2 regions of the Phaeocystidibacter marisrubri genome follow, and region 2 is predicted to be linked to the other one. Evidence: riboswitches for the same ligand, from Rfam matches in the RefSeq annotation. Region 2 holds a riboswitch; the other holds the start of a gene.

Region 1 (10,126 bases), 310 kb from region 2:
TATCTGCCCAGGAAGCGATTTCTCACATCAAGTCTGAACAAAACTTATTTATCCACACCGCCGCTGCTGCACCACAAGCCCTCGTTGGCGCTTTAGTGAATAGAGCATCGGAGTTGTATGGAGTTAAGATTTACCATCTGCATACTGATGGAAATGCGGAGTATGCCAATGATGAATACGCGGGTATTTTCGATGTATTCTGTCTGTTTATTGGAGGAAATGTGCGCAAAGCCGTGTGGAACGGTAGAGCGCAGTTCGTACCCTGCTTCCTTAGTGAAGTTCCAGGTTTGTTCAGAAAGAATGTCATTCCTCTCGATGTTGCCCTGATTCAAGTTAGTCCTCCAGACCGACACGGTTTCTGTTCATTGGGAATCTCTGTAGACGCCACCAATGCTGCTTGGCACTCTGCAAAACTCGTAATTGCACAGATCAATGAAAACATGCCCCGCTCTCATGGCGATGGTTTGATTCACATTAGTGAGATTGACTACGCTGTGGAGCACACCCAGCCGCTCCCGCTGCACGAGCCAGCACCTATAACTCCCGAAGAGGCTAAGATTGGCAAGCACATCGGACAGATGATTGAGAATGGCTCTACTCTTCAGATGGGCATAGGCTCCATTCCCAACGCCGTACTCAATGAGTTGAGTACCCACGAGAATTTGGGGATTCACACAGAAATGTTTAGTGATGGGATTATCCCTCTAGTCGAGAGTGGTGTCATCAACAACTCTAAAAAGAAGATTCACCCTGGTAAAATTGTGAGTGGATTCGCCTTCGGTTCACAGAAGTTGTACGACTTCATCCACGACAATCCATTGGTGAACATGCTGGACATTGCTTACGTAAACGATGTTTCCGTGATTCGTAAAAACCCTAAAGTGGTAGCTATCAACAGCGCCATTGAAGTGGATGTAACTGGACAAGTTTGTGCAGACAGCATTGGCACAAAGTTCTACTCCGGCGTAGGTGGCCAAATGGACTTTATTCGTGGGGCTTCTCTTTCTGAAGGAGGAAAGCCCATCATCGCACTTTCAAGTGCAACGAATAAGGGAATTAGCAAGATCGTATCTCAATTGAAACCCGGAGCGGGCGTGGTCACTACTCGCGCTCACGTTCATTATGTGGTGAGTGAGTATGGTATAGCCGATCTTTATGGCAAATCTATTCGTGAAAGAATTCATGCTATGATTGATATCGCTCACCCAGATCACCGAGAAAATCTTGAAAGAGAGGCATTTGAGCTATATCACTCTTAAATTGGCATAAACCAGTGTAAGACTTACCTTTGCATCAAAGAACATAAGAAATGAATCGTCGCCAAACATTTACGTTTGTTGCTTCCCTTCTCGCAGTAGCAGCATTTACTCGTCTTATTCCTCACGCTCCTAACTTCACAAGTATGGGTGCTGTAGCTCTAATTGGTGGGGCTTGGTTTAGAAAGAGTTCATGGTCTGTTCTCTTACCTCTCCTTGCTCTATTTGCAAGTGATTTGGTTTTGAATAACCTCGTGTATTCTACTGGGTCTGGCTTCACTCTATTCTACAGTGGAGCTGAGTACATTTACGGAGCGTTCGCGTTGATTAGCTTACTAGGTGCATTTGGATTGAAAAATGCCAAGCTTTCCAAATTTGGACGCTACGCTATCTTCGGAGGAGTTTCTGCTTTTCTCTTCTTCCTCATCTCCAATTTTGGAGTTTGGATGGCGGATGCCGGAATGTACTCGAAAGATTTTGCTGGTTTGATGGCTTGTTACACAGCCGCTGTTCCTTACGCATTGAACTCGGTTGCTAGCTTTATAGCTTACGGATTCGCCATTATGGGAATCAAAGAAGTAGTTGAAGCTCGTTTCGCCGCTTCTCGTGCATAAGCGTAGAAATCGATCAAAATAAAAAAGGTCCGCCTCATTTCGAGAGCGGACCTTTTCTTTTCTGGGTCTATAGACCTAGACCTTTACTTATTGAAAGCGTAGTTTCCTGGAATAATTCCAACCGTCAAGGTGTCAACTACCGCTTGAGAAGAGATATCGTAACGATACACTTTTCCTGAGCTAGCGTAATCAACGGCGTCACCTAAATAAAGTTCGCCATCCACATCATTGTACCCCATAGAGTAAAGCGAAGCACCTGGAACCAATGAAGTAGTATTCAAGGCTGTGGCTGTAATGTCAAGGCTGAATGGAGTTCCGCCGTAACCATTGCTCAAGTAGTACAAAACTTGACCAGAAGCGTCGAGCGTTAGTCCAGTTGGTCGATCTGCAGAAGGGAATACAAGTCCGAGTTCCTCTGCCCCTGTGGCCATGTCGTATCTGTGAATACTTCCGTCTTCATTGTTAGAAGCATCGTTCCAATCGGTGTAGCCACCACACAATACCCATAGATCACCATTTGCATCAATGGCAATTCCATTAGGATTGTAGCCGGTGTACAAGGTGTCCACAACGGTATGCGTAGCAGTCTCAATTACAGTAACGGTTGAATCCAAACCGAAACCACCTGAATTTGCAACGTACAACATGCCATTGTGAAGTAACATGCGCTCTGGCCCTGTGTTTACATTCACACTTGCAACAAGCGACTGACTCGTTGTATTGTAGAATTCAACGGAGTTACTTCCCCAGTTTGAAATTGCTACTTCATTTGCACCAATACCTACAGCGTAACGCGGCTGTTGCAATCCCGTAATGGTTCCGTTTGAGCTCATGTCATCAGCATCAACGATTTCAACTACACCGCTGTTGTTTACAACAATAAATGCCTGATCACCAGAAATACTCATACTGTGAACCACGTTTCCAAGTGGGCGAAGGTTAACACTCGCAAACACATCGTTCTCAAGCGTTCCATCTGTGGTGTTGTAGAACGAAAGTGTTCCGTTTCCACCTTGAAAAGGACCTTCATTGGTGATGAACATCCCATTGGCATAATCTCCGTTGTTGCCTTTAGATGTTTTGGGCTCATCTTTAGCACATGACGCCAAGATTGGAAGTGCAGCTAAAAGGGCCCAAGAATTAATTCTCATGGTATTTAAATTGAAATTTGACTGATAGATTGCCTTGTATCCCCGGCATAGGGTAAAATCGTTGCTGACTGTATTCTTCGTTGGTGGCATTGAGAACTGCTGCTCCCAATGTCACATTTACCGAACGATAGGGTAACGTATAGTCAACCCCCAGATCTATTAGGTTATATCCGGGAATATCGTAGACTGGATTGTTGTCGGTTGTAGTATGTACGTTGGATGTTCGGGTTGCTCGCATCCAAAGAGAGGCCCCTAAAAATTTGACTGAAGCATTCAAAGCTGCTCTGTACTCTGGAGTATAAATCAATTGGTTCCCAAGCGTTGGATCGCTGGGGTTTGTACTTTCCAAAGTTTTCGTGCTATTCCAAGAACCCTCTACTCCAATTACAAATGGCACTGTAAGCGCAGATGATGAGGCATATGAACCTCCAACAGTCCCACCATAAAGTTCTACTTTTCGAACATTCATGGGGGAATAAAACGGTCCAACCGAAACCCAAAGAATATAGTCTTCTACTTGAGAATAGTATGGATCTACCGAGAGTGATAGTAGTCCTCCTGAAATATCCCACATCTTTTTTAGTCGGATATCTACCGTATAACCAAGCTCCGGACTAAGGTTGATATTCCCTCCTGGTGTCCAGTATAAATCATTTAAGGTAGGGAATCTAAAATGCTGACGATAGGAAGCTTGCGCATGAAAACCTCGCACATTATTCAGCTTCAATCCCACCGATGGCAACAGTGGTGTTTGGGATTGTTGATGATCTACTTTGAGCGCGCCATCCAAGATGAGATAGTCTTTTGCAAACGTCCAGTTCAAGCGTACACCAGCTCCCATTCGGTGTAAATCTGAAGTTGACTTAGAACTCCCTTTCACCTTTTGGTAAGCGTGATCAAGAACGGTAGTAAGCAAGAGAGATTCGTTAATATGGTAATAGAAAGATGCATCGCTGTATTGTGCCCAAGCCAGGTTGGTGTCATTTAAACTCGCCGTAGGATCTACGTAGCGTTGATCCTCCCAGTAGTTACTGGTTTGTATGTGATAGCCATACCTGAGCTGATCCACTTCATATCGGAAGTAGGCTCTGGTTTGATCGTCGTATTGTGTGGCACCTGGACCATAGGTCTGGCTAATGCTCTTGGGAATCCCCCTATCAATCGTAGATCCCCAAAAACCCCATGTAAGCTGACGATTCTCAAGCATCCAGTTACCCTCATAGGTAAGGTGTACGGCAGATTGATCCGAGCCTATCCTCTCGCGAACATCACCGTATAAATCCGTATACTCAAAATCGAGTGGCCCCCATTGATTGATCGTTCCTAGATGATGCGAGACCTGCTTCGTTTTAAATGATATTCTCGCCCGGTTTTCAAACAACCCAGACGTGCGATAAGTAAACGTATTTGAAACTTCTAGATCGTTGTTCAACTGTTTGTTGGAATACACTTGAAGGGCTCCCCCCATGTACGAAGAACCGTTTAAAGATCCCGCTGCCCCCGCATCAATTTCAACTTTAGCATCCAGAGGAAGGGTTGAAAGGTCTGTTAGACCTAAGGCCGGAGAATTTAGCGGCATACCGTTCCAATACACGGCAGTTTGAGAAGGACTGTATCCTCTAAAGGAGATCGTACTGGCCAATCCAGGTCCGTAGCTTCGTATGTAAATGGAGGAATTGCCCGCTAGCGATTCAGCTAGGTTTACATCGGCCATAGATCGAACGGGTAGCGTATCAATACGCTCATCCGAACCATAGCGTGCATTGCCAAAGCGAGGTGCTTCAATTGTCACTTCCGACAACTCTTCTTGAGCATCTGCCGAATAGGTGCTAGTTATTCCAAGGAATAATGCACCAACAATATGTAGGTACTTGTTTTCTTTCATGCCACGCTCTCTTTCTTCCCGAAGAGGATGTGTTATTACATTCGTGGCAGGTCTTCTGACTCTTCCTTTGTCTCATGCCTTCCCGATTTTACTCAGTGGCTGTGTGGATTGAGACACTCATGGAATTACAGCTGCGGGTACAGTTCCGGATTTACACCGGATTCCCTTTTCATCCCGAAACTTCGGGACACCGCGAATGGCGCGAAGGTAGTTAAATTCCTATCGCGGTTGGAAACGTTTTTAAGGCTTCATTGTAAGAGGATTCAAAGGCCAAGCCATTCACCCCTGTACGTATCTGATTTTGAGCCGCATAGTTTAGCAACTTCTCGGTTGGCATGTTGCCAACAAGATCATCGGCTGCCATTGGACAACCACCGAATCCCTTAATAGCTCCGTCAAACCTCCGGCAACCAGCGCGCCAAGCAGCATCTACTTTTTCAAACCAAGTAGACGGTGTAGTGTGTAAATGCGCTCCGAAGAGTACGCCATCGAAACGAGGAATGAGATTGCTAAATAGATAATCAATGCTATCTGGGTTTGAGGTTCCGATGGTATCAGACAAGGAGAGTACTTTCACCCCCTTACTCACCATTTTTTCTGCCCACTCTTCTACTATCTCTACACTCCAAGGTTCATCATACGGATTGCCAAACCCCATACTTAAATAAACCACCAAGCGCTTATCGTGCTTGTGTGTCAATTCGCTAATGGCCTTCACCACATCAAAAGCCTCCATCATGCTCCTGTTGGTGTTTCGCTGTTGAAAGGTTTCAGAAAGTGAAAATGGGAACCCCAAGTCATCGATAACATCGTATTCGCATGCTGCCTCCGCTCCTCGAACATTGGCCACTATACTGAGTAGTCTTGAGTCGGTTTGATCCAATTCTAACTTCTCCACTACCTCTCGTGTATCTCTCAATTGAGGAATCGCCTTTTCAGAAACAAAAGATCCAAAATCTATTGTATCAAACCCTACTTTCAACAAACTGTTGATGTAGTCGATCTTACGCTGTGTGGGAATAAACGGATGTATGCCTTGCATCGCATCACGCGGACATTCCACGATTTGCATGCGGGATTCTTGAGCCATTTCCTTTGTTGATTTTTGAGCCAGTGCGAAGATACGATTTAATGGGGTTTTAGGAGTTTGCGAGGTTTGAGGGGTTTGAGGGGTTTTAGTCTGGTGCCTCCGCGCTGAAGACTAAAGTCCTTTCAATATCCTCTTCACCATACCTGGGCCTTCGTAAATGAAGCCAGTATATACTTGAACCAAACTAGCTCCAGCGTCTAGTTTCTCTTTTGCATCTGCAGCGGTGTAGATCCCTCCAACAGCGATGATGGGGAAACTTCCCTTGGAAAGCTCTGCCAAGCGTTTGATTACCGCAGTGCTCTTATCCTTTACCGGAGCTCCACTGAGTCCACCAGCACCTATGCTCTCTACGTATTTTGCATCAGTGATGAGTCCAGATCTATCTATTGTCGTGTTGGTGGCAATTACCCCATCGATACCTGACTCACGAATGATATCCACGATGTCCACTAATTGTCCATCTGTAACATCTGGAGCAATTTTAAGTAGAATTGGTTTTCGTGCTGGTTTGGTTTTGTTGAGCTCTTCCAGTGTATTCAACAACTCTGTAAGTGGTTCTTTGTCTTGTAGTTCTCGTAAGTTTGGAGTGTTGGGAGAACTCACATTCACCACAAAATAGTCTACGTAATCGTACAAAGCATTGAAGCACTTTACGTAATCGCTTGTGGCTTCTTCATTTGGGGTTACCTTATTCTTACCGATGTTCCCTCCAATGATGAGCTTTGGGTTTCTCTTCTTGAGTCGCTCTACCGCACTATCTACCCCACTGTTATTGAAGCCCATTCTGTTGATCAATCCACTATCCATCGGCAAGCGGAACATGCGAGGCTTGGGGTTTCCCGGTTGCCCAACTGGGGTTAAAGTCCCTATTTCAATAAAGCCAAACCCAAAATTATACAGCTCCTTGTAGAGTTTGGCATCCTTATCAAAGCCAGCGGCTAGTCCAACGGGATTTGGAAATACAATACCAAAAACTTCACGTTCAAGGGATTTATCCTCCACTCTAAAGGCCGAACGAAGCATAGCGCCTACACCGGGAATGCGGTGAATGACCTTGACAAATTTAAATGTGAAGTGGTGTGCCGACTCAGGATTGAGTTGGAATAAAATGGGACGAATGATCGACTTGTACATGCGGAGAATTTGCCGCAAAAGTAATCAAGAAAGAGCGGAATTCCTCAATATGAAGCCTTGGCTCTATCCATGTCGCGCTTCTGTTGTTTCTCTTTCAACGTGTCGCGCTTGTCGTGTTGCTTCTTACCCTTTGCCAAGGCGATATCTAGCTTGGCCCATCCTCTGTCGTTGATGTACAAACGAAGGGTTACGATGGTTAACCCTTGATCTTTTAACTTCTTCTGAAGCTTGTCTAATTCTCGTCTAGAAAGAAGCAACTTGCGTTCGCGCAGTGGATCGTGGTTGAAAATATTGCCGTGATCGTACTCAGCAATGTGCATGTTCTTCACAAACAATTCCTCTCCTTCAAAATAGCAATAGCTATCCGCTAAGTTGGCCTTGCCTTGACGAATGGACTTAATCTCCGTTCCCTGCAATTTCAAGCCTGCGGTAAAGGTTTCCAGTAACTCGTAATCGTGACGAGCCTTGCGGTTTTTTATGAGGACATCATTTTTCATGAGCGAACAAAGGTAAGTAAACGGGCGACTATTCCTTATCGGATAGCATCGGAACAAAACGGAAGTCGCCATGCACCGCTCTCGAAAACTGTTTTTCGCTCTTTCGTGTGATGCAATACATCGTTTGTACAGCGTCTACAGCTCCAACCGGTATCACCAATCTCCCTCCCACTTTGAGTTGAGCCAGAAGAGCTTTGGGAATTTCTGGAGCCGCAGCCGTTACTACGATACCATCAAAAGGTGCAAACGTGGGCATCCCTTTATAACCATCGCCAAACTTAGCGGTAGGCTTGTATCCCAATTGTTGCAACAAAACACTCGTGTGATCAAAGAGTTCCTTTTGACGTTCAACCGTAAAAACCTTCACTCCCATCTCGCAAAGAACAGCGGCCTGATATCCAGAGCCTGTTCCGATTTCGAGAACCTTATCTCCTTCAGAAACCCCGAGCAAATCACTTTGGACAGCTACTGTGTAAGGCTGAGAAATCGTTTGGTTTGCGCGAATAGGAAACGCCTGATCTCGGTAGGCGTATTGCTCAAAGGAGCTATCCATATACAAATGACGTGGAACCTTCGAAATCGCAGTCAATACGGCTTCGTTGTTCACACCTTTTTCACGTAGGACCTCCACCAACTGGTTTCGCAAGCCCTGATGTTTTGGGGTATCTTTTCTCATGGTTGAATCGGCGCCACGAAATTAACAAACCAAAGTGCAAAATCGATTACAATCAGTCTGCCATTCTTCCTGTCATTTTGCCTTACCTTTGAACTCAAAGTAGAGTTACTATGCCGCTAAAAATAGGCGTTCTCGGAGCAGGACATCTAGGGAAGATTCACATTAAGTGCATCGGTTTACTACCAGAAACGTATTCATTGGTAGGGTTTTACGATCCGAATAATGAGGCTGCAGCCGCAGTGGAAGCCACTGGATTGAAGCGTTACGACAGCGTTGAAGCATTGGTTGAAGACGTTGATGTCATCGATATTGTCACCCCTACGCTTTCTCATTTTAATTGTGCAGTTACTGCCATTCGTCGGTCTAGACACGTATTTATTGAGAAACCCATCACTCACACCATTGAGCAGGCCCGAACGTTGATCAAACTCAGCGAAGAAGCTGGTATCAAAGCACAAGTAGGACACGTTGAGCGATACAACCCAGCCTTTGTGGCTGCGCGTCCGTTTATACAATCACCGATGTTTATTGAAAACCATCGACTTTCGGAATTTAATCCAAGAGGAACGGATGTGTCGGTTGTGATGGACTTGATGATTCATGATATCGACAGCATTTTGGCAGTGGTGAAATCGAATGTGAAGCGCATTTCAGCAAGCGGTGCTGCAGTGGTTAGTGACACACCTGATATTGCCAATGCACGAATTGAATTTGACAATGGTTGTGTTGCCAATTTAACGGCAAGTAGGATTTCCATGAAGACCATGCGCAAATCGCGCTTGTTCCAGAAAGATGCCTACATCACCGTAGATTACTTTGAAAAGACTGCGGAAGTGGTTCGTATGAAAACACACGAATCAACCGAAGAGAATCCATACGCCATGGTTCTCGACCTTCCAGATGGCAGCAAGAAGCAGATCTACTTTGAACAACCTAAAGTTGAAGAGGGAAATGCTATTAAAGATGAGCTCAAAGCATTAGCTGACGCAATCAATAATAACCATACACCAGACGTTACCTTGGAGGATGGCTACCGAGCACTGGAAGTAGCCCATCAAATTTCCGAACAATTGGAAAACTCCTTGAACGTGATTTCTAAATAATGAAGTACATCTATTCTCTAGTCCTCCTCGGACTTGTTCTTACCGGTTGTAAAAAGGATCCCGCAATTGTTCCTGCCTATCTTCATGTTGACGCAATGAAGGTGAATGCCGACTACGCTAAACACGGGACTTCATCCAGTAGAATTACTACCGTTTGGGTGGAGGTGGATGGAGAGTATATCGGCGTTTTTGAACTTCCAGCCGTGGTTCCCATTGCGGCCACAGGATCTCATAGAATCACTTTAACTCCAGGCATCAACTTGAATGGCATTCAGAGCCTTAGGAATATTTATGAATTCTATACGGAGTACGAACAAACCTTCAATTTTGAGGAGAATAAAGACTATTGGCCCAATGCCAGCGGTGATAGTATCGCAGAGGTAACCTATAGTGCTCGTACCTTCTACACCTACGATAACCTTGAGGATTTTGAAGGACTTTCATTGGCCTTTGAACGTTCCGTTCGAGCCGATACCGGTTTAGTCCGCTCCACCGATTCTCAATATCTCAATGTAGATCCTTCTATAGACGAGGAAAACACAGCGGTAGGCTACTCTTACCTCGGGGATGATGACCTCCTCTTTGAAGTGGTATCCGTAAAAGAATACACCGACCTACCGGCAGGTGGAGCGAACGTATACCTCGAAATGAATTACAAGATTGATGCTGTTGTAACGGTGGGAGTTTTCCGAAATGCCGAGGGACAAGTGGATCAAGTTC
Region 2 (10,126 bases):
CTCCACCACCACGACCATTTCACTTGATAAATCGACACCTTCACACGGCCTGAAACAGGCTTCCCAGTGGCATCCACTCTGGCCAAATTCAGCGTGTGTTTCACATTGGTTTCCAAGTAGCCATGCGTGTTTGTTTCTGGCATTTTCACCCCAACGTAATGGTTGAAGGGGGATAACGCCAATCGCTTGCTATTTACACTAAATCGGCCACTCGGTTCAAACACCTTGCTGCTGAGTGTTAGATTGAGCATGCCCGGACTGTTCGACAATGACCCTAGGTTCAGTTGAGCTTCAACATGTCCTTCATCATCAAGCTGACCATCGTAAACGTTGTTGGTTCCTGGATTGGGATACGATTTGATGTCGTTGTAAAAATCGTAGTCAGCAAAATCCTCAAAAGGACGATAAGCCCTGTAAACTCTAGCTTGCATAGTTACAGCAGAGCCAGATGCCGGTATTCCTGTCAACCATTCCGCATCTACATTGACCACTGCCTTGCCATTGATCACCGGAACAATATCGTTTTCGGCAGAAACCTTAATGTCAAATCGATTGGGTTGAACGGTTTCCACTGGGAGCGACTTGTAGAAGCGCTTTCCTCCCACTTCCAGTACTGCTGAATACGTTCCCGTTTTCGCTGCACGATCAGTTATTACTTGGAAAGAATACAGCGATTGCGTTCCTCGCTGAACCACTTTTCTATAAATCTCCTTGTTCTCTACATCGCGAACCGTTACAGTAATCGGATGATTAGCGGGCAGAGGATTCTCCACATCATTCAAGATAGCATCTAGGAAGATGGTATCTCCAGGTCTCCAAATACCACGTTCACCGTACAGGTAGGCCTGAATTCCATCGCTCACATCGCTACCACCTACTTCAAAATTGGAAATATTCAAGGCCCGTCCTGGCTCCAAAGTGAGGAAAGCACGTTGATTGCCCTTGCTAGCACGAGCGAGGAAAGCCACACCATCTACTTTCAGTTTGGCCACACCGTTCTGATCAGTGGTTGAAGATCCCATCAACTGACCTTGGTAATTAAAGAACTCCACCTTTACGCTGGCAAGAGGACTTGCAGTTCCTAGGGAATTGGTCAGAACTGTGAATTCGCCATTGTTCCCCTTCACCACCATCCCGATATCGGTAGCAAACACGTTTTTGGAGATACTTCTACGGGATGTGTAGTAGGAAACGTGACACGGATTGTTGCGCTCTGAATATCGGTATCCCGGTGTGTAATAGTGATTGTCGTAATCCGAATAGAAGTATTCTGACTCGTCGTACTCCCAGTTCTCTTCACTCATTTGAACTTCGGTAGATACATCTTCGTCGTCATCACACGGGTACAAACTATACTCTCTTCTCAAGCTGAGTTCAACGCGGTAAAGCGCACCTGGATCTCTTCGGATCATCTTATCCAGATCAATGGAGAAAGTCGTCCATTCACTGTAGTTGATTCCCTCACCAGTCAGGTTCACCCTTTCTTGATGAATAGGACGCGCAACTCGTCGGAGTTCTCTACTCCCGCGAATGTCATTCACCTGCATAAACTGGTGTACGTTATCCGCAAACACCTTATAAATACGGACATCAACGGCCTTTACATTCACAGCTTTAAATGGAATATTCACTTTTCCATCTAGCGGAATGATATTTCCATCGTCAATAAACTCAATCTCTGGATTCTTCGCTTGAAAACTAATTGTCTCTGTGTAATTCGTTGGGAATGAGTAACCCAGAACATTCTTTAATCCGCTAAACACTTCCAATTTGACATCTCCTGTGAGTCGGCTACTCGGATAGAGCTTTACCACGGACCCCACAATCTGTACAGAGGAAACATCCACTCCATCTAACTGAAAAAGACCAGTAACTGATTGGGTAGACAAAAGAGGATCTGAGAAGGAAATGGTCACTTCTTGTCGGGGCGATTGAACCACAGAAGTATTCACCACTTCAAACTCTCCAAGGCTAGGAACGCGCATCGACATCAATTGCTTATCGCCGTGATACGCTTCTATCTCATAGCCTTCAGCCTTTCGCTCAACCGAATCGAGATTAAATGTAAAGCTCTGATCCGTTCCATTCTGAATAAAAGAAACGCGTGCATCACCTGCATTCTGAAAGGAAATCTCTTCCGCTAACTCTTCGATATTCGAAACGTCATAAGATTGAATAGAACCGCTCAACTTGTTCCAAATCATATCTCGATTTGAATACGGTGCAATCTGATAATTTAAAAAGCTGTAACCGCGCTCCATAGATTGGAACACAAACTCATATTCCTTCAAGGCAGAAGGGACTTCTAAAAGAGCTCCTAAATTGAATGTAGCCTCATAGGCCGTTCTAGGAGGAAGCGGAGCATCTGGAGTGAAAGTAATAATATTGGAAGCCGACCATGTGGTTGTGCCTTCAATATCTGGACTAAAATCAAAGATCTCGGCCTCTACCAGTGTTCCTGGCTCAACCCCGGGATTAACTTCAGTTTGAAGATGAACCTGAATAGACGAATACGCAGAAATGACTCCGGCCGTATGTGCTGAGATATACTGAGTAAACGCAGGATCGTTTTCGGGGACTTTGTGTTCGTTAGAACATGAAACAGAGAATAGTGTCGCAAAGGCGAGCACCGCGAAGAGATAGAGAGTACGATAATTCATGTGCTTGGAGAATAGTGCACCTGAATTTACAGCAAACCAATTGGAATCAAGTAAGATGCGGCTACTTTTTTAGCAACCACTTGAAGTCTTCCAAATGAAGGATGAATACCCCTGAATTATACGGGCCATAACCCACGTGATCTTCCGTGCGCTGGCGCTTGATGACGCCGTCGTAATTCGGCCATTCCATCTCATCGAGATCATCTGTCAATCCGAAAAGTGTGAGGTAATAAAGACCTGCGTCGTAGCCGTGAAAGGCAAATCGCGAAGGTTCACTCTTCATCACTTCTCTAAACTTTAACACAAACTCAATAACATCCTCACTTTGGTAATCAACGTATTCCACATCTGATATATACAGATCTAGGTTGTTCAACTTCCCTATCTCCAAAGTCTTCATTTCAAGAAGCTTACCTGTAGTGATAACGGTGATACTCGAATCTCTCGTTGAACTCACTCCGTTGAGGAAGCTCGTCATCAAAACCGGATCATCATCTAGAATCACAAAGATGTCTCTTTTACCAGCAGCCAAAGAATTTCTAATCTGCTGTGTGGTGATCAAGTTTTCGCCCATTTCAATTTGTGAGATGGTGCGGTATTCGCTGGCTTCTATGTGTTGCAGAAAGACTTGAACGTCCTTCTTTTGAGTTTCACCGTTTCTGCGAACGAAAACAATGTTTGCGTCTCTTCCCTCCTCGTTGATCCAAGTAGCGATGGCCAAATGTTCTTGATTCACAGCAGAAACTGCTTGAACCAACTTAAACTTACCATTCGTGTTAACCGTTCTACTCAGCGGAGAAACTATCCATTCATTCGGAAGCTGGCGCGCCATCTCCTCCGCGTTTCTGGAATAGATAGGCCCCATAACAAACTGCGCACGCGACTGATCTATTTGTCGACTAATTTCACGAACGCGAATAGGATCATTGCGCGTATCATAAACGTCTACTTCAATCTCCAATCCGAATTGACGTAAAGTATCCATGGCCAACTTGAGACCAGCGTAGAAATCATAGGCAAACTGCGACTGAGGAAGAACTTTGGCTGCTCCCAATCCACTGGCAAATCTTCTCGCCAAACTGTCATTTTCCTCCAAGTAAAGAGGCAATGCCAATGCAAAATGAACTTTTCTGCGATTCAACAAAGCCCATTGCGATGACTCATCGTCTGTGACTGAGTTCACAATAGCAGGAGCCACCGGAACGATGATGTATTGTCCTACGCGCAAACCGTTCATGGTTTCCGGATTGAGTTCAATCAATCGCTCTTTTGTCGTTTTGTATTTTCTCTCGAGAACCGTCCATGAATCGCCCTCTTGAACACGAACCACCTTGAGGGTTGCTTTTGCCACGGGTTGAATTTCATTCTGACGATTTCGAATAGCCGGAATAACCTGTTTAATGGTATCGGGCAGCGTCATCGGTAAAACGTCGCGCATCACTACTTCCGAAACCATATCTGTGGTCTCCTCAGAAGGGAGCCAAACATATGACCCCGATTTCAGCCCTTCTTCCTTCACTTCTGGATTGACTTCGAAGAACAAGTCTTCCGAAACCACTCCATGCGTTAAAGAATAGACCGTTTCACCGGGTAGAACCAAGTGTCTTTCATAGCCTGCCTTTACCTGAGTGGTATCGGTTTCTTGACCAACGGCCGTAAGCGTACCCTTGGGAAGAGCAAGGCGTTGTCCAACCTTCAAGCCATTTTCCAATGACGGGTTGAGCTCCACAATTCGTTCAATGGGAATTTCCCATAAGCGAGAAAGGGAATACAGCGTTTGCTTAGGCTCTACCACATAATAGTCAAAGCGAAGCGTATCCACTTTTTCAACGGGACGGTTTTGGGTAGATAGATCTGCAGATGGAATGATCAAATCCTGACCTTCCTTCAAACCTTCTCTTAGAACTGGATTTGCTTCAACCAGAGCTTCAATACTAACGTGGTAAGACTTGGAAATACCGTACAGCGTTTCCCCGCTTTCCACATGGTGAGTGCGCTCTTGAGCCATGAGACCGCCGCTCAATAAGAGCGCGATCCCCAAAATCCATTTCTGCATGCTTATTCCCATTCAATCGTTGCAGGCGGCTTAGAGCTGATGTCGTAAACCACGCGGTTAACACCTTTTACACGGTTGATAATCTTATTGCTGATTTCAGCCAAGAAAGTGTAAGGTAAATGTACCCAATCTGCGGTCATCCCATCGGTACTTTCCACAGCACGGAGAGCCACTACTTGTTCATAAGTACGCTCATCGCCCATTACACCTACAGATTGCACGGGTAACAAAATTGCACCTGCTTGCCAAACTTGGTCGTACAATCCGTGTTCTTTCAAACCTTGAACGAAGATGTGATCTACTTCTTGTAGGATGGCTACTTTTTCAGGAGTAATATCTCCCAAAATGCGGATTGCCAAACCTGGACCAGGGAAAGGGTGACGTCCCAAAAGTTCGTCGGCAATTCCCAATTCCTTACCCACTCTTCTCACCTCATCTTTAAACAAGGTGTTCATAGGCTCAACTACTTTGAGCTTCATGAAATCAGGCAAACCACCTACATTGTGGTGACTTTTAATTGTTGCTGATGGTCCATTAACGCTTACACTCTCGATAACATCAGGATAGATGGTTCCTTGAGCAAGCCACTTCACATCTTCAATATTCATCGCTTCTTCATCAAATACTTCGATAAAGACTCTACCGATGGTTTTTCGTTTTTCTTCTGGATCTTTTTGTCCCGCGAGTTGCGACAAGAATTGCTCTGAAGAATCAACCCCTTTTACATTGAGGCCCATTCCTTCATACTGCTTAAGCACTTGTTCAAACTCATCCTTGCGAAGAAGTCCGTTGTTAACGAAGATACAGTGAAGGCGATCTCCAATAGCTTCACTCAACAAAACGGCTGTAACAGTACTGTCAACACCACCGGAGAGACCAAGTACCACCTGATCGTTACCAAGTTTCTCACGAAGTTGACCAACCGTATCTTCAATGAAGCTTGCTGGTGTCCAATCTGCTGAAACACCTACAATATCAATCACGAAATTCTTCAGAAGCGTCATTCCATCTGTGCTGTGATACACTTCTGGGTGGAACTGAATTCCATACGTAGTTTCGCCTTCAATGCGATATCCAGCAACGCGAACATCCTTGGTTGAAGCCTCTACTTTGTAGTTCTCTGGCAATTCCATGATGGTGTCGCCATGACTCATCCACACCTGAGATCCAACAGGAACGTCTTTAAATAAACGCGATGTTGCATCTGTAGAACTCAAATTGGCTCTACCGTATTCTCTATGCTTAGATTTCTCAACTACTCCACCATATTTCAAAGCGAGGTATTGAGCACCGTAACAAACCCCAAGAAGTGGCAACTTTCCTTTGATCTCCGAAAGATCAGGATCAGGAGCGTTGTGGTCCAATGTAGAATGAGGACTTCCACTCAATATCACCCCCTTGATTTCAGGAGTTAGTTCTGGGATTTTGTTGTACGGGTGAATTTCACAGTAAACGTTTAACTCACGTACGCGGCGAGCAATCAACTGGGTGTATTGCGAGCCGAAATCTAAGATAAGAATCGTATCAGGTGTCATGCTGCAAAAGTAGGTCTTCCAACTGAGTTGAGAAATAGCAGTCTGCGATGAATTATCAACGATGGAATAGTGATAAGAGGGACGATACGCATGTGCTTGAAAGAAGTCCAACCCGAAACTTCTTCGTAATCTTGCAACTGAATCGTTCTTATCCCATTTTACAGAAGGGACCACAGGGGAATTCGGTGAAAATCCGAAACTGTCGCGCAACTGTGTGTAGTATGATCGAAGAGCTCAACAGCCGATCTTTACTATGAGTCAGATTACCTGCCTTTCATTTCAGACATTGCTTTCGCGATTTGAAGCATGATTTTAGGTTGTCACTTTCCACTACGTATGGAAACGTGGTGTACCGCTTCGTTTGTGCGAAACTCTGTCTGTTCCAGTCTTTGAATACACTACATTATCATGACCAAACAAGAGAGAATCAACCAATCTGAAACGCGAATTTTTAAAGCGGTATTCCCGAATACCACCAATCACTACGACACGCTATTTGGAGGAACCGCTATGCAACTGATGGACGAGGTTGCCTTTATTGCTGCCACTCGTTTTAGCCGCCAACGCATGGTAACGGTGAGCAGTGATCGCATCGATTTCAAAAAACCCATTCCCGCAGGTACTATTGCTGAATTCATAGGAAGGGTAACGTACACTGGCAACACGAGCTTAAAAGTTCGGGTAGACATCGTGATTGAACAGATGTACTCCGATCACCGCGAAAAAGCCATCACCGGAGAGTTCACATTTGTTGCGATAGATGAGAACAAAAAACCGATCAGTATTTTTAACGGATAAAGCTAAATGCAGCTCGCATTAAAACTCTAATGTGAGTTGCACTTCCCTCTCTTCTACATCAAAGTTGGATACGGTTATTCCCAACAATCGTATAGGATCTGCAGGAACAGATTGCTGTAATAAAGCAACGACGGTTTCCATAATTACGTCAATGTCGTTGGTCACCTCGGGGAGTGTATGACTGCGAGTTTGAACCTCAAAACTGGAGTTCTTCAATTTCAGGGTAATGGTTTTCCCCTTTGAATGGGCGCGTTTCAATCGGTGTTCACATCGCTCACCCAATTTGTACAATGCGGCAAGCATAGATTCTTCGGAGAGCAAATCAGTGCTAAACGTTTCCTCCACTCCCACGCTTTTTCGCACACGGTTAGGAACCACTTCGGAGTGTTGAATCCCACGTACAATATTGTAATAATGCTGACCACTTTTGCCAAAGCGGCTCTTCAGAATCATCAAATCCACTTCCATTAGGTCCGCTCCGCGATACACATTCATTTGGTGGAATTTTTCCGCCGTTTTTACTCCAACGCCAAAAAACTTCTCAATGGGCAATTGCATCAAAAATGCATCTACTTCTTTGGGGGGAATCGTCTTCTGTCCATTGGGTTTATTGATATCACTCGCAACCTTGGCTAAGAATTTATTGATGCTAATTCCTGCACTCGCTCGGAGTTGAGTTGTTTCGAAAATGCGCTGACGAATCTCTTGAGCAATGAGCGTTGCCGAAGTCATTCCCTTGTGATTGGTCGTTACATCCAGGAAAGCTTCATCCAGACTCAATGGTTCTACCCGAGAAGTGTAATCGAGGAAAATATCCCGTATTTGCTGGCTCACTGCTTTGTACTTATCGAAGTCGGGCTTTACAAAGATGAGTTCTGGACACCGCCTCGCGGCGATGGATGAAGGCATAGCTGAGCGAACACCGTACTTCCGAGCTTCATAACTGGCGGCGGCCACCACTCCTCTTTCAGCTGACCCACCCACGGCAACGGGTTTTCCGCGCAACTCAGGACGATCACGCTGTTCTACGCTGGCGTAAAACGCGTCCATATCCACATGGATAATCTTCCGAATGGGCTTCTCCTCCATCGGTGCAAGTTACTCAGAAATGAAATGGATTAGCTTAGATAAAGTGCTCTATAAGCGCTAGCCGTCACTCCTTCCATCTTGCGAAAAACACGACTAAAGTAATTGGGGTCGTTAAAGCCAGAAGCATAGGCCACTTCTTTGATGCTAATCTCCAAATGGTGTTGAAGTAAGTGTTTGGCGTACTTGATCCTCTCTTCCAAAATCAATTGAATAGGAGAAATACCATACTCCTGGGTGAACGAGCGGTAAAAACTTGACTTACTCATACCAGCAACCCTACACAGATCATCAATAGAAATCTCACTAGTAAGTTGGCGAGAAATGAAGCTCATCACTGCATTGAATGGAGAGGCATTCGAATTGGGTCCTGCATTCTTTCGCAGCGATTGAAGGTTTTGCACCTTCAGCATCACCAATACGAGTTCTCGCAAAATCAAATCTGCTCGATAGGCCTTAAAAGGATCATTACTCGTGAAAATGGAAAGGAGTCGAGAACTCACTTCCGCCAACTCTCTGTTATTCTTGAGAATCAGCTCCTTCACATTCAAATCCCAACCACCTGAAGATTGAGGCGTATACAAACCGTCTTCATTCAAAGTCGACAATTGCTTCTTCAAATAAGAATCATCAATAACCAATGCGGTACACTGGGTAGGGTTCCCACGCTCCGCCTCCGGAAAGTCAATTCTCATTGGTGTGGAAGCTGGTGCAAGTACTGTTTCTCCGGGTACGTAATCGAAATCCCCCAAATTGTCAATGTGCATCACCTTCTTACCTCTCAACATCGAAGTAATGGTGAAGTGATCAAATTTTAAGTGAAAGTCATTTGCCCTTTCATGGGTTTCAAAAACGTTCAACTCACAGAAGTCAAGGTTAAACTTACTTCTGTGTTCAACAAGTGAATGAAGTTTTGATTCAGGCGTTAACTCTATAGGTATGATTCTCTCCAAGCAACTGTCTCTCTTACACTTAATACTAGGAATTCATCGAATATAGCCAAAACATGTTTCTAAATGAAGGTGCAACATCGTTTTGGGAAGATTGTGCTACAAATAGAAAAGTTTGTCCATCGGTTCCTCTCTATTAGTTCGGATTCTTACACAAACTCAATTCTATAAGACATGGAAACAACAACAGCGAGCTTCCCTTTCGTGAACAGGGAAGTGTCATTTAAACACCAATACGACAACTTTATTGGTGGCAAATGGGTTCAACCGATCAAAGGGGAATATTTCGAGAACACATCTCCTATTAACGGCCAGGCTTTCACCAAAGCAGCGCGTTCAACAGCCGAAGACATCGACTTAGCACTTGATGCCGCCCATGAAGCCTTTGTCACATGGAGCAAAACCAGTGCCGCCGCTCGCTCGAATGCCCTTCTCAAAATCGCACAAATTGTGGAGGACAATCTTGAGTACTTGGCGACTATTGAAACCATCGACAATGGCAAGGCTATTCGTGAAACGATGGCTGCCGACCTCCCTTTGGTGGTGGATCACTTCCGCTACTTTGCCGGCGTCATTCGCGCAGACGAAAGCACGGTTAGTGAGCACGACGAGAACACCGTAAGCATTAACCTTCAGGAGCCACTTGGCGTAGTGGGGCAAATCATTCCTTGGAACTTCCCATTGTTGATGGCAGCGTGGAAAATCGCTCCTGCCCTTGCTGCAGGCTGTACTATTGTAGTGAAGCCAGCGGAACAAACACCAACATCCATCATGTGTTTCATGGAACTCATTGGCGATGTTCTTCCGGCAGGTGTTCTGAACGTGGTAACCGGTTTCGGTATTGAAGCAGGTAAACCACTCGCCACGTCTTCGCGCGTAGCGAAAGTTGCTTTTACAGGTGAAACCACAACAGGACGCCTTATCATGCAATACGCATCGGAGAACCTCATTCCTGTAACCATGGAGCTTGGAGGAAAATCTCCAAACATCTTCTTTAGCTCTGTTGCTGATGCTGATGACGAGTTCTTTGACAAGGCCGTA

Evidence for each region. Region 2 has a riboswitch for cobalamin ahead of F8C82_RS05950 (acyl-CoA thioesterase). Riboswitches for the same ligand answer to the same signal wherever they lie in the genome.
Region 1: linked by a shared signal. The riboswitch ahead of F8C82_RS04585 (TonB-dependent receptor plug domain-containing protein) and the one ahead of F8C82_RS05950 (acyl-CoA thioesterase) in region 2 are both predicted to bind cobalamin.

The regions. Positions count from the first base shown of each region.
Region 1 covers NZ_WBVQ01000001.1:1,014,638-1,024,763, reverse strand. The annotation lists gene F8C82_RS04600 (acetyl-CoA hydrolase/transferase family protein) at 1-1,259, shown strand, start outside; gene F8C82_RS04595 (DUF6580 family putative transport protein) at 1,310-1,870, shown strand; gene F8C82_RS04590 (YncE family protein) at 1,954-3,021, opposite strand; gene F8C82_RS04585 (TonB-dependent receptor plug domain-containing protein) at 3,011-4,906, opposite strand; cobalamin riboswitch at 4,935-5,116, opposite strand; gene F8C82_RS04580 (hydroxymethylglutaryl-CoA lyase) at 5,118-5,996, opposite strand; gene F8C82_RS04575 (quinone-dependent dihydroorotate dehydrogenase) at 6,108-7,130, opposite strand; gene smpB (SsrA-binding protein SmpB) at 7,175-7,627, opposite strand; gene F8C82_RS04565 (protein-L-isoaspartate(D-aspartate) O-methyltransferase) at 7,656-8,303, opposite strand; gene F8C82_RS04560 (Gfo/Idh/MocA family protein) at 8,414-9,406, shown strand; gene F8C82_RS04555 (hypothetical protein) at 9,406-10,126, shown strand, end outside.
Region 2 covers NZ_WBVQ01000001.1:1,321,200-1,331,325, forward strand. The annotation lists gene F8C82_RS05935 (Ig-like domain-containing alpha-2-macroglobulin family protein) at 1-2,660, opposite strand, end outside; gene F8C82_RS05940 (amino acid ABC transporter substrate-binding protein) at 2,722-4,716, opposite strand; gene guaA (glutamine-hydrolyzing GMP synthase) at 4,719-6,251, opposite strand; cobalamin riboswitch at 6,377-6,540, shown strand; gene F8C82_RS05950 (acyl-CoA thioesterase) at 6,660-7,049, shown strand; gene dinB (DNA polymerase IV) at 7,068-8,138, opposite strand; gene F8C82_RS05960 (helix-turn-helix domain-containing protein) at 8,168-9,088, opposite strand; gene F8C82_RS05965 (aldehyde dehydrogenase family protein) at 9,260-10,126, shown strand, end outside.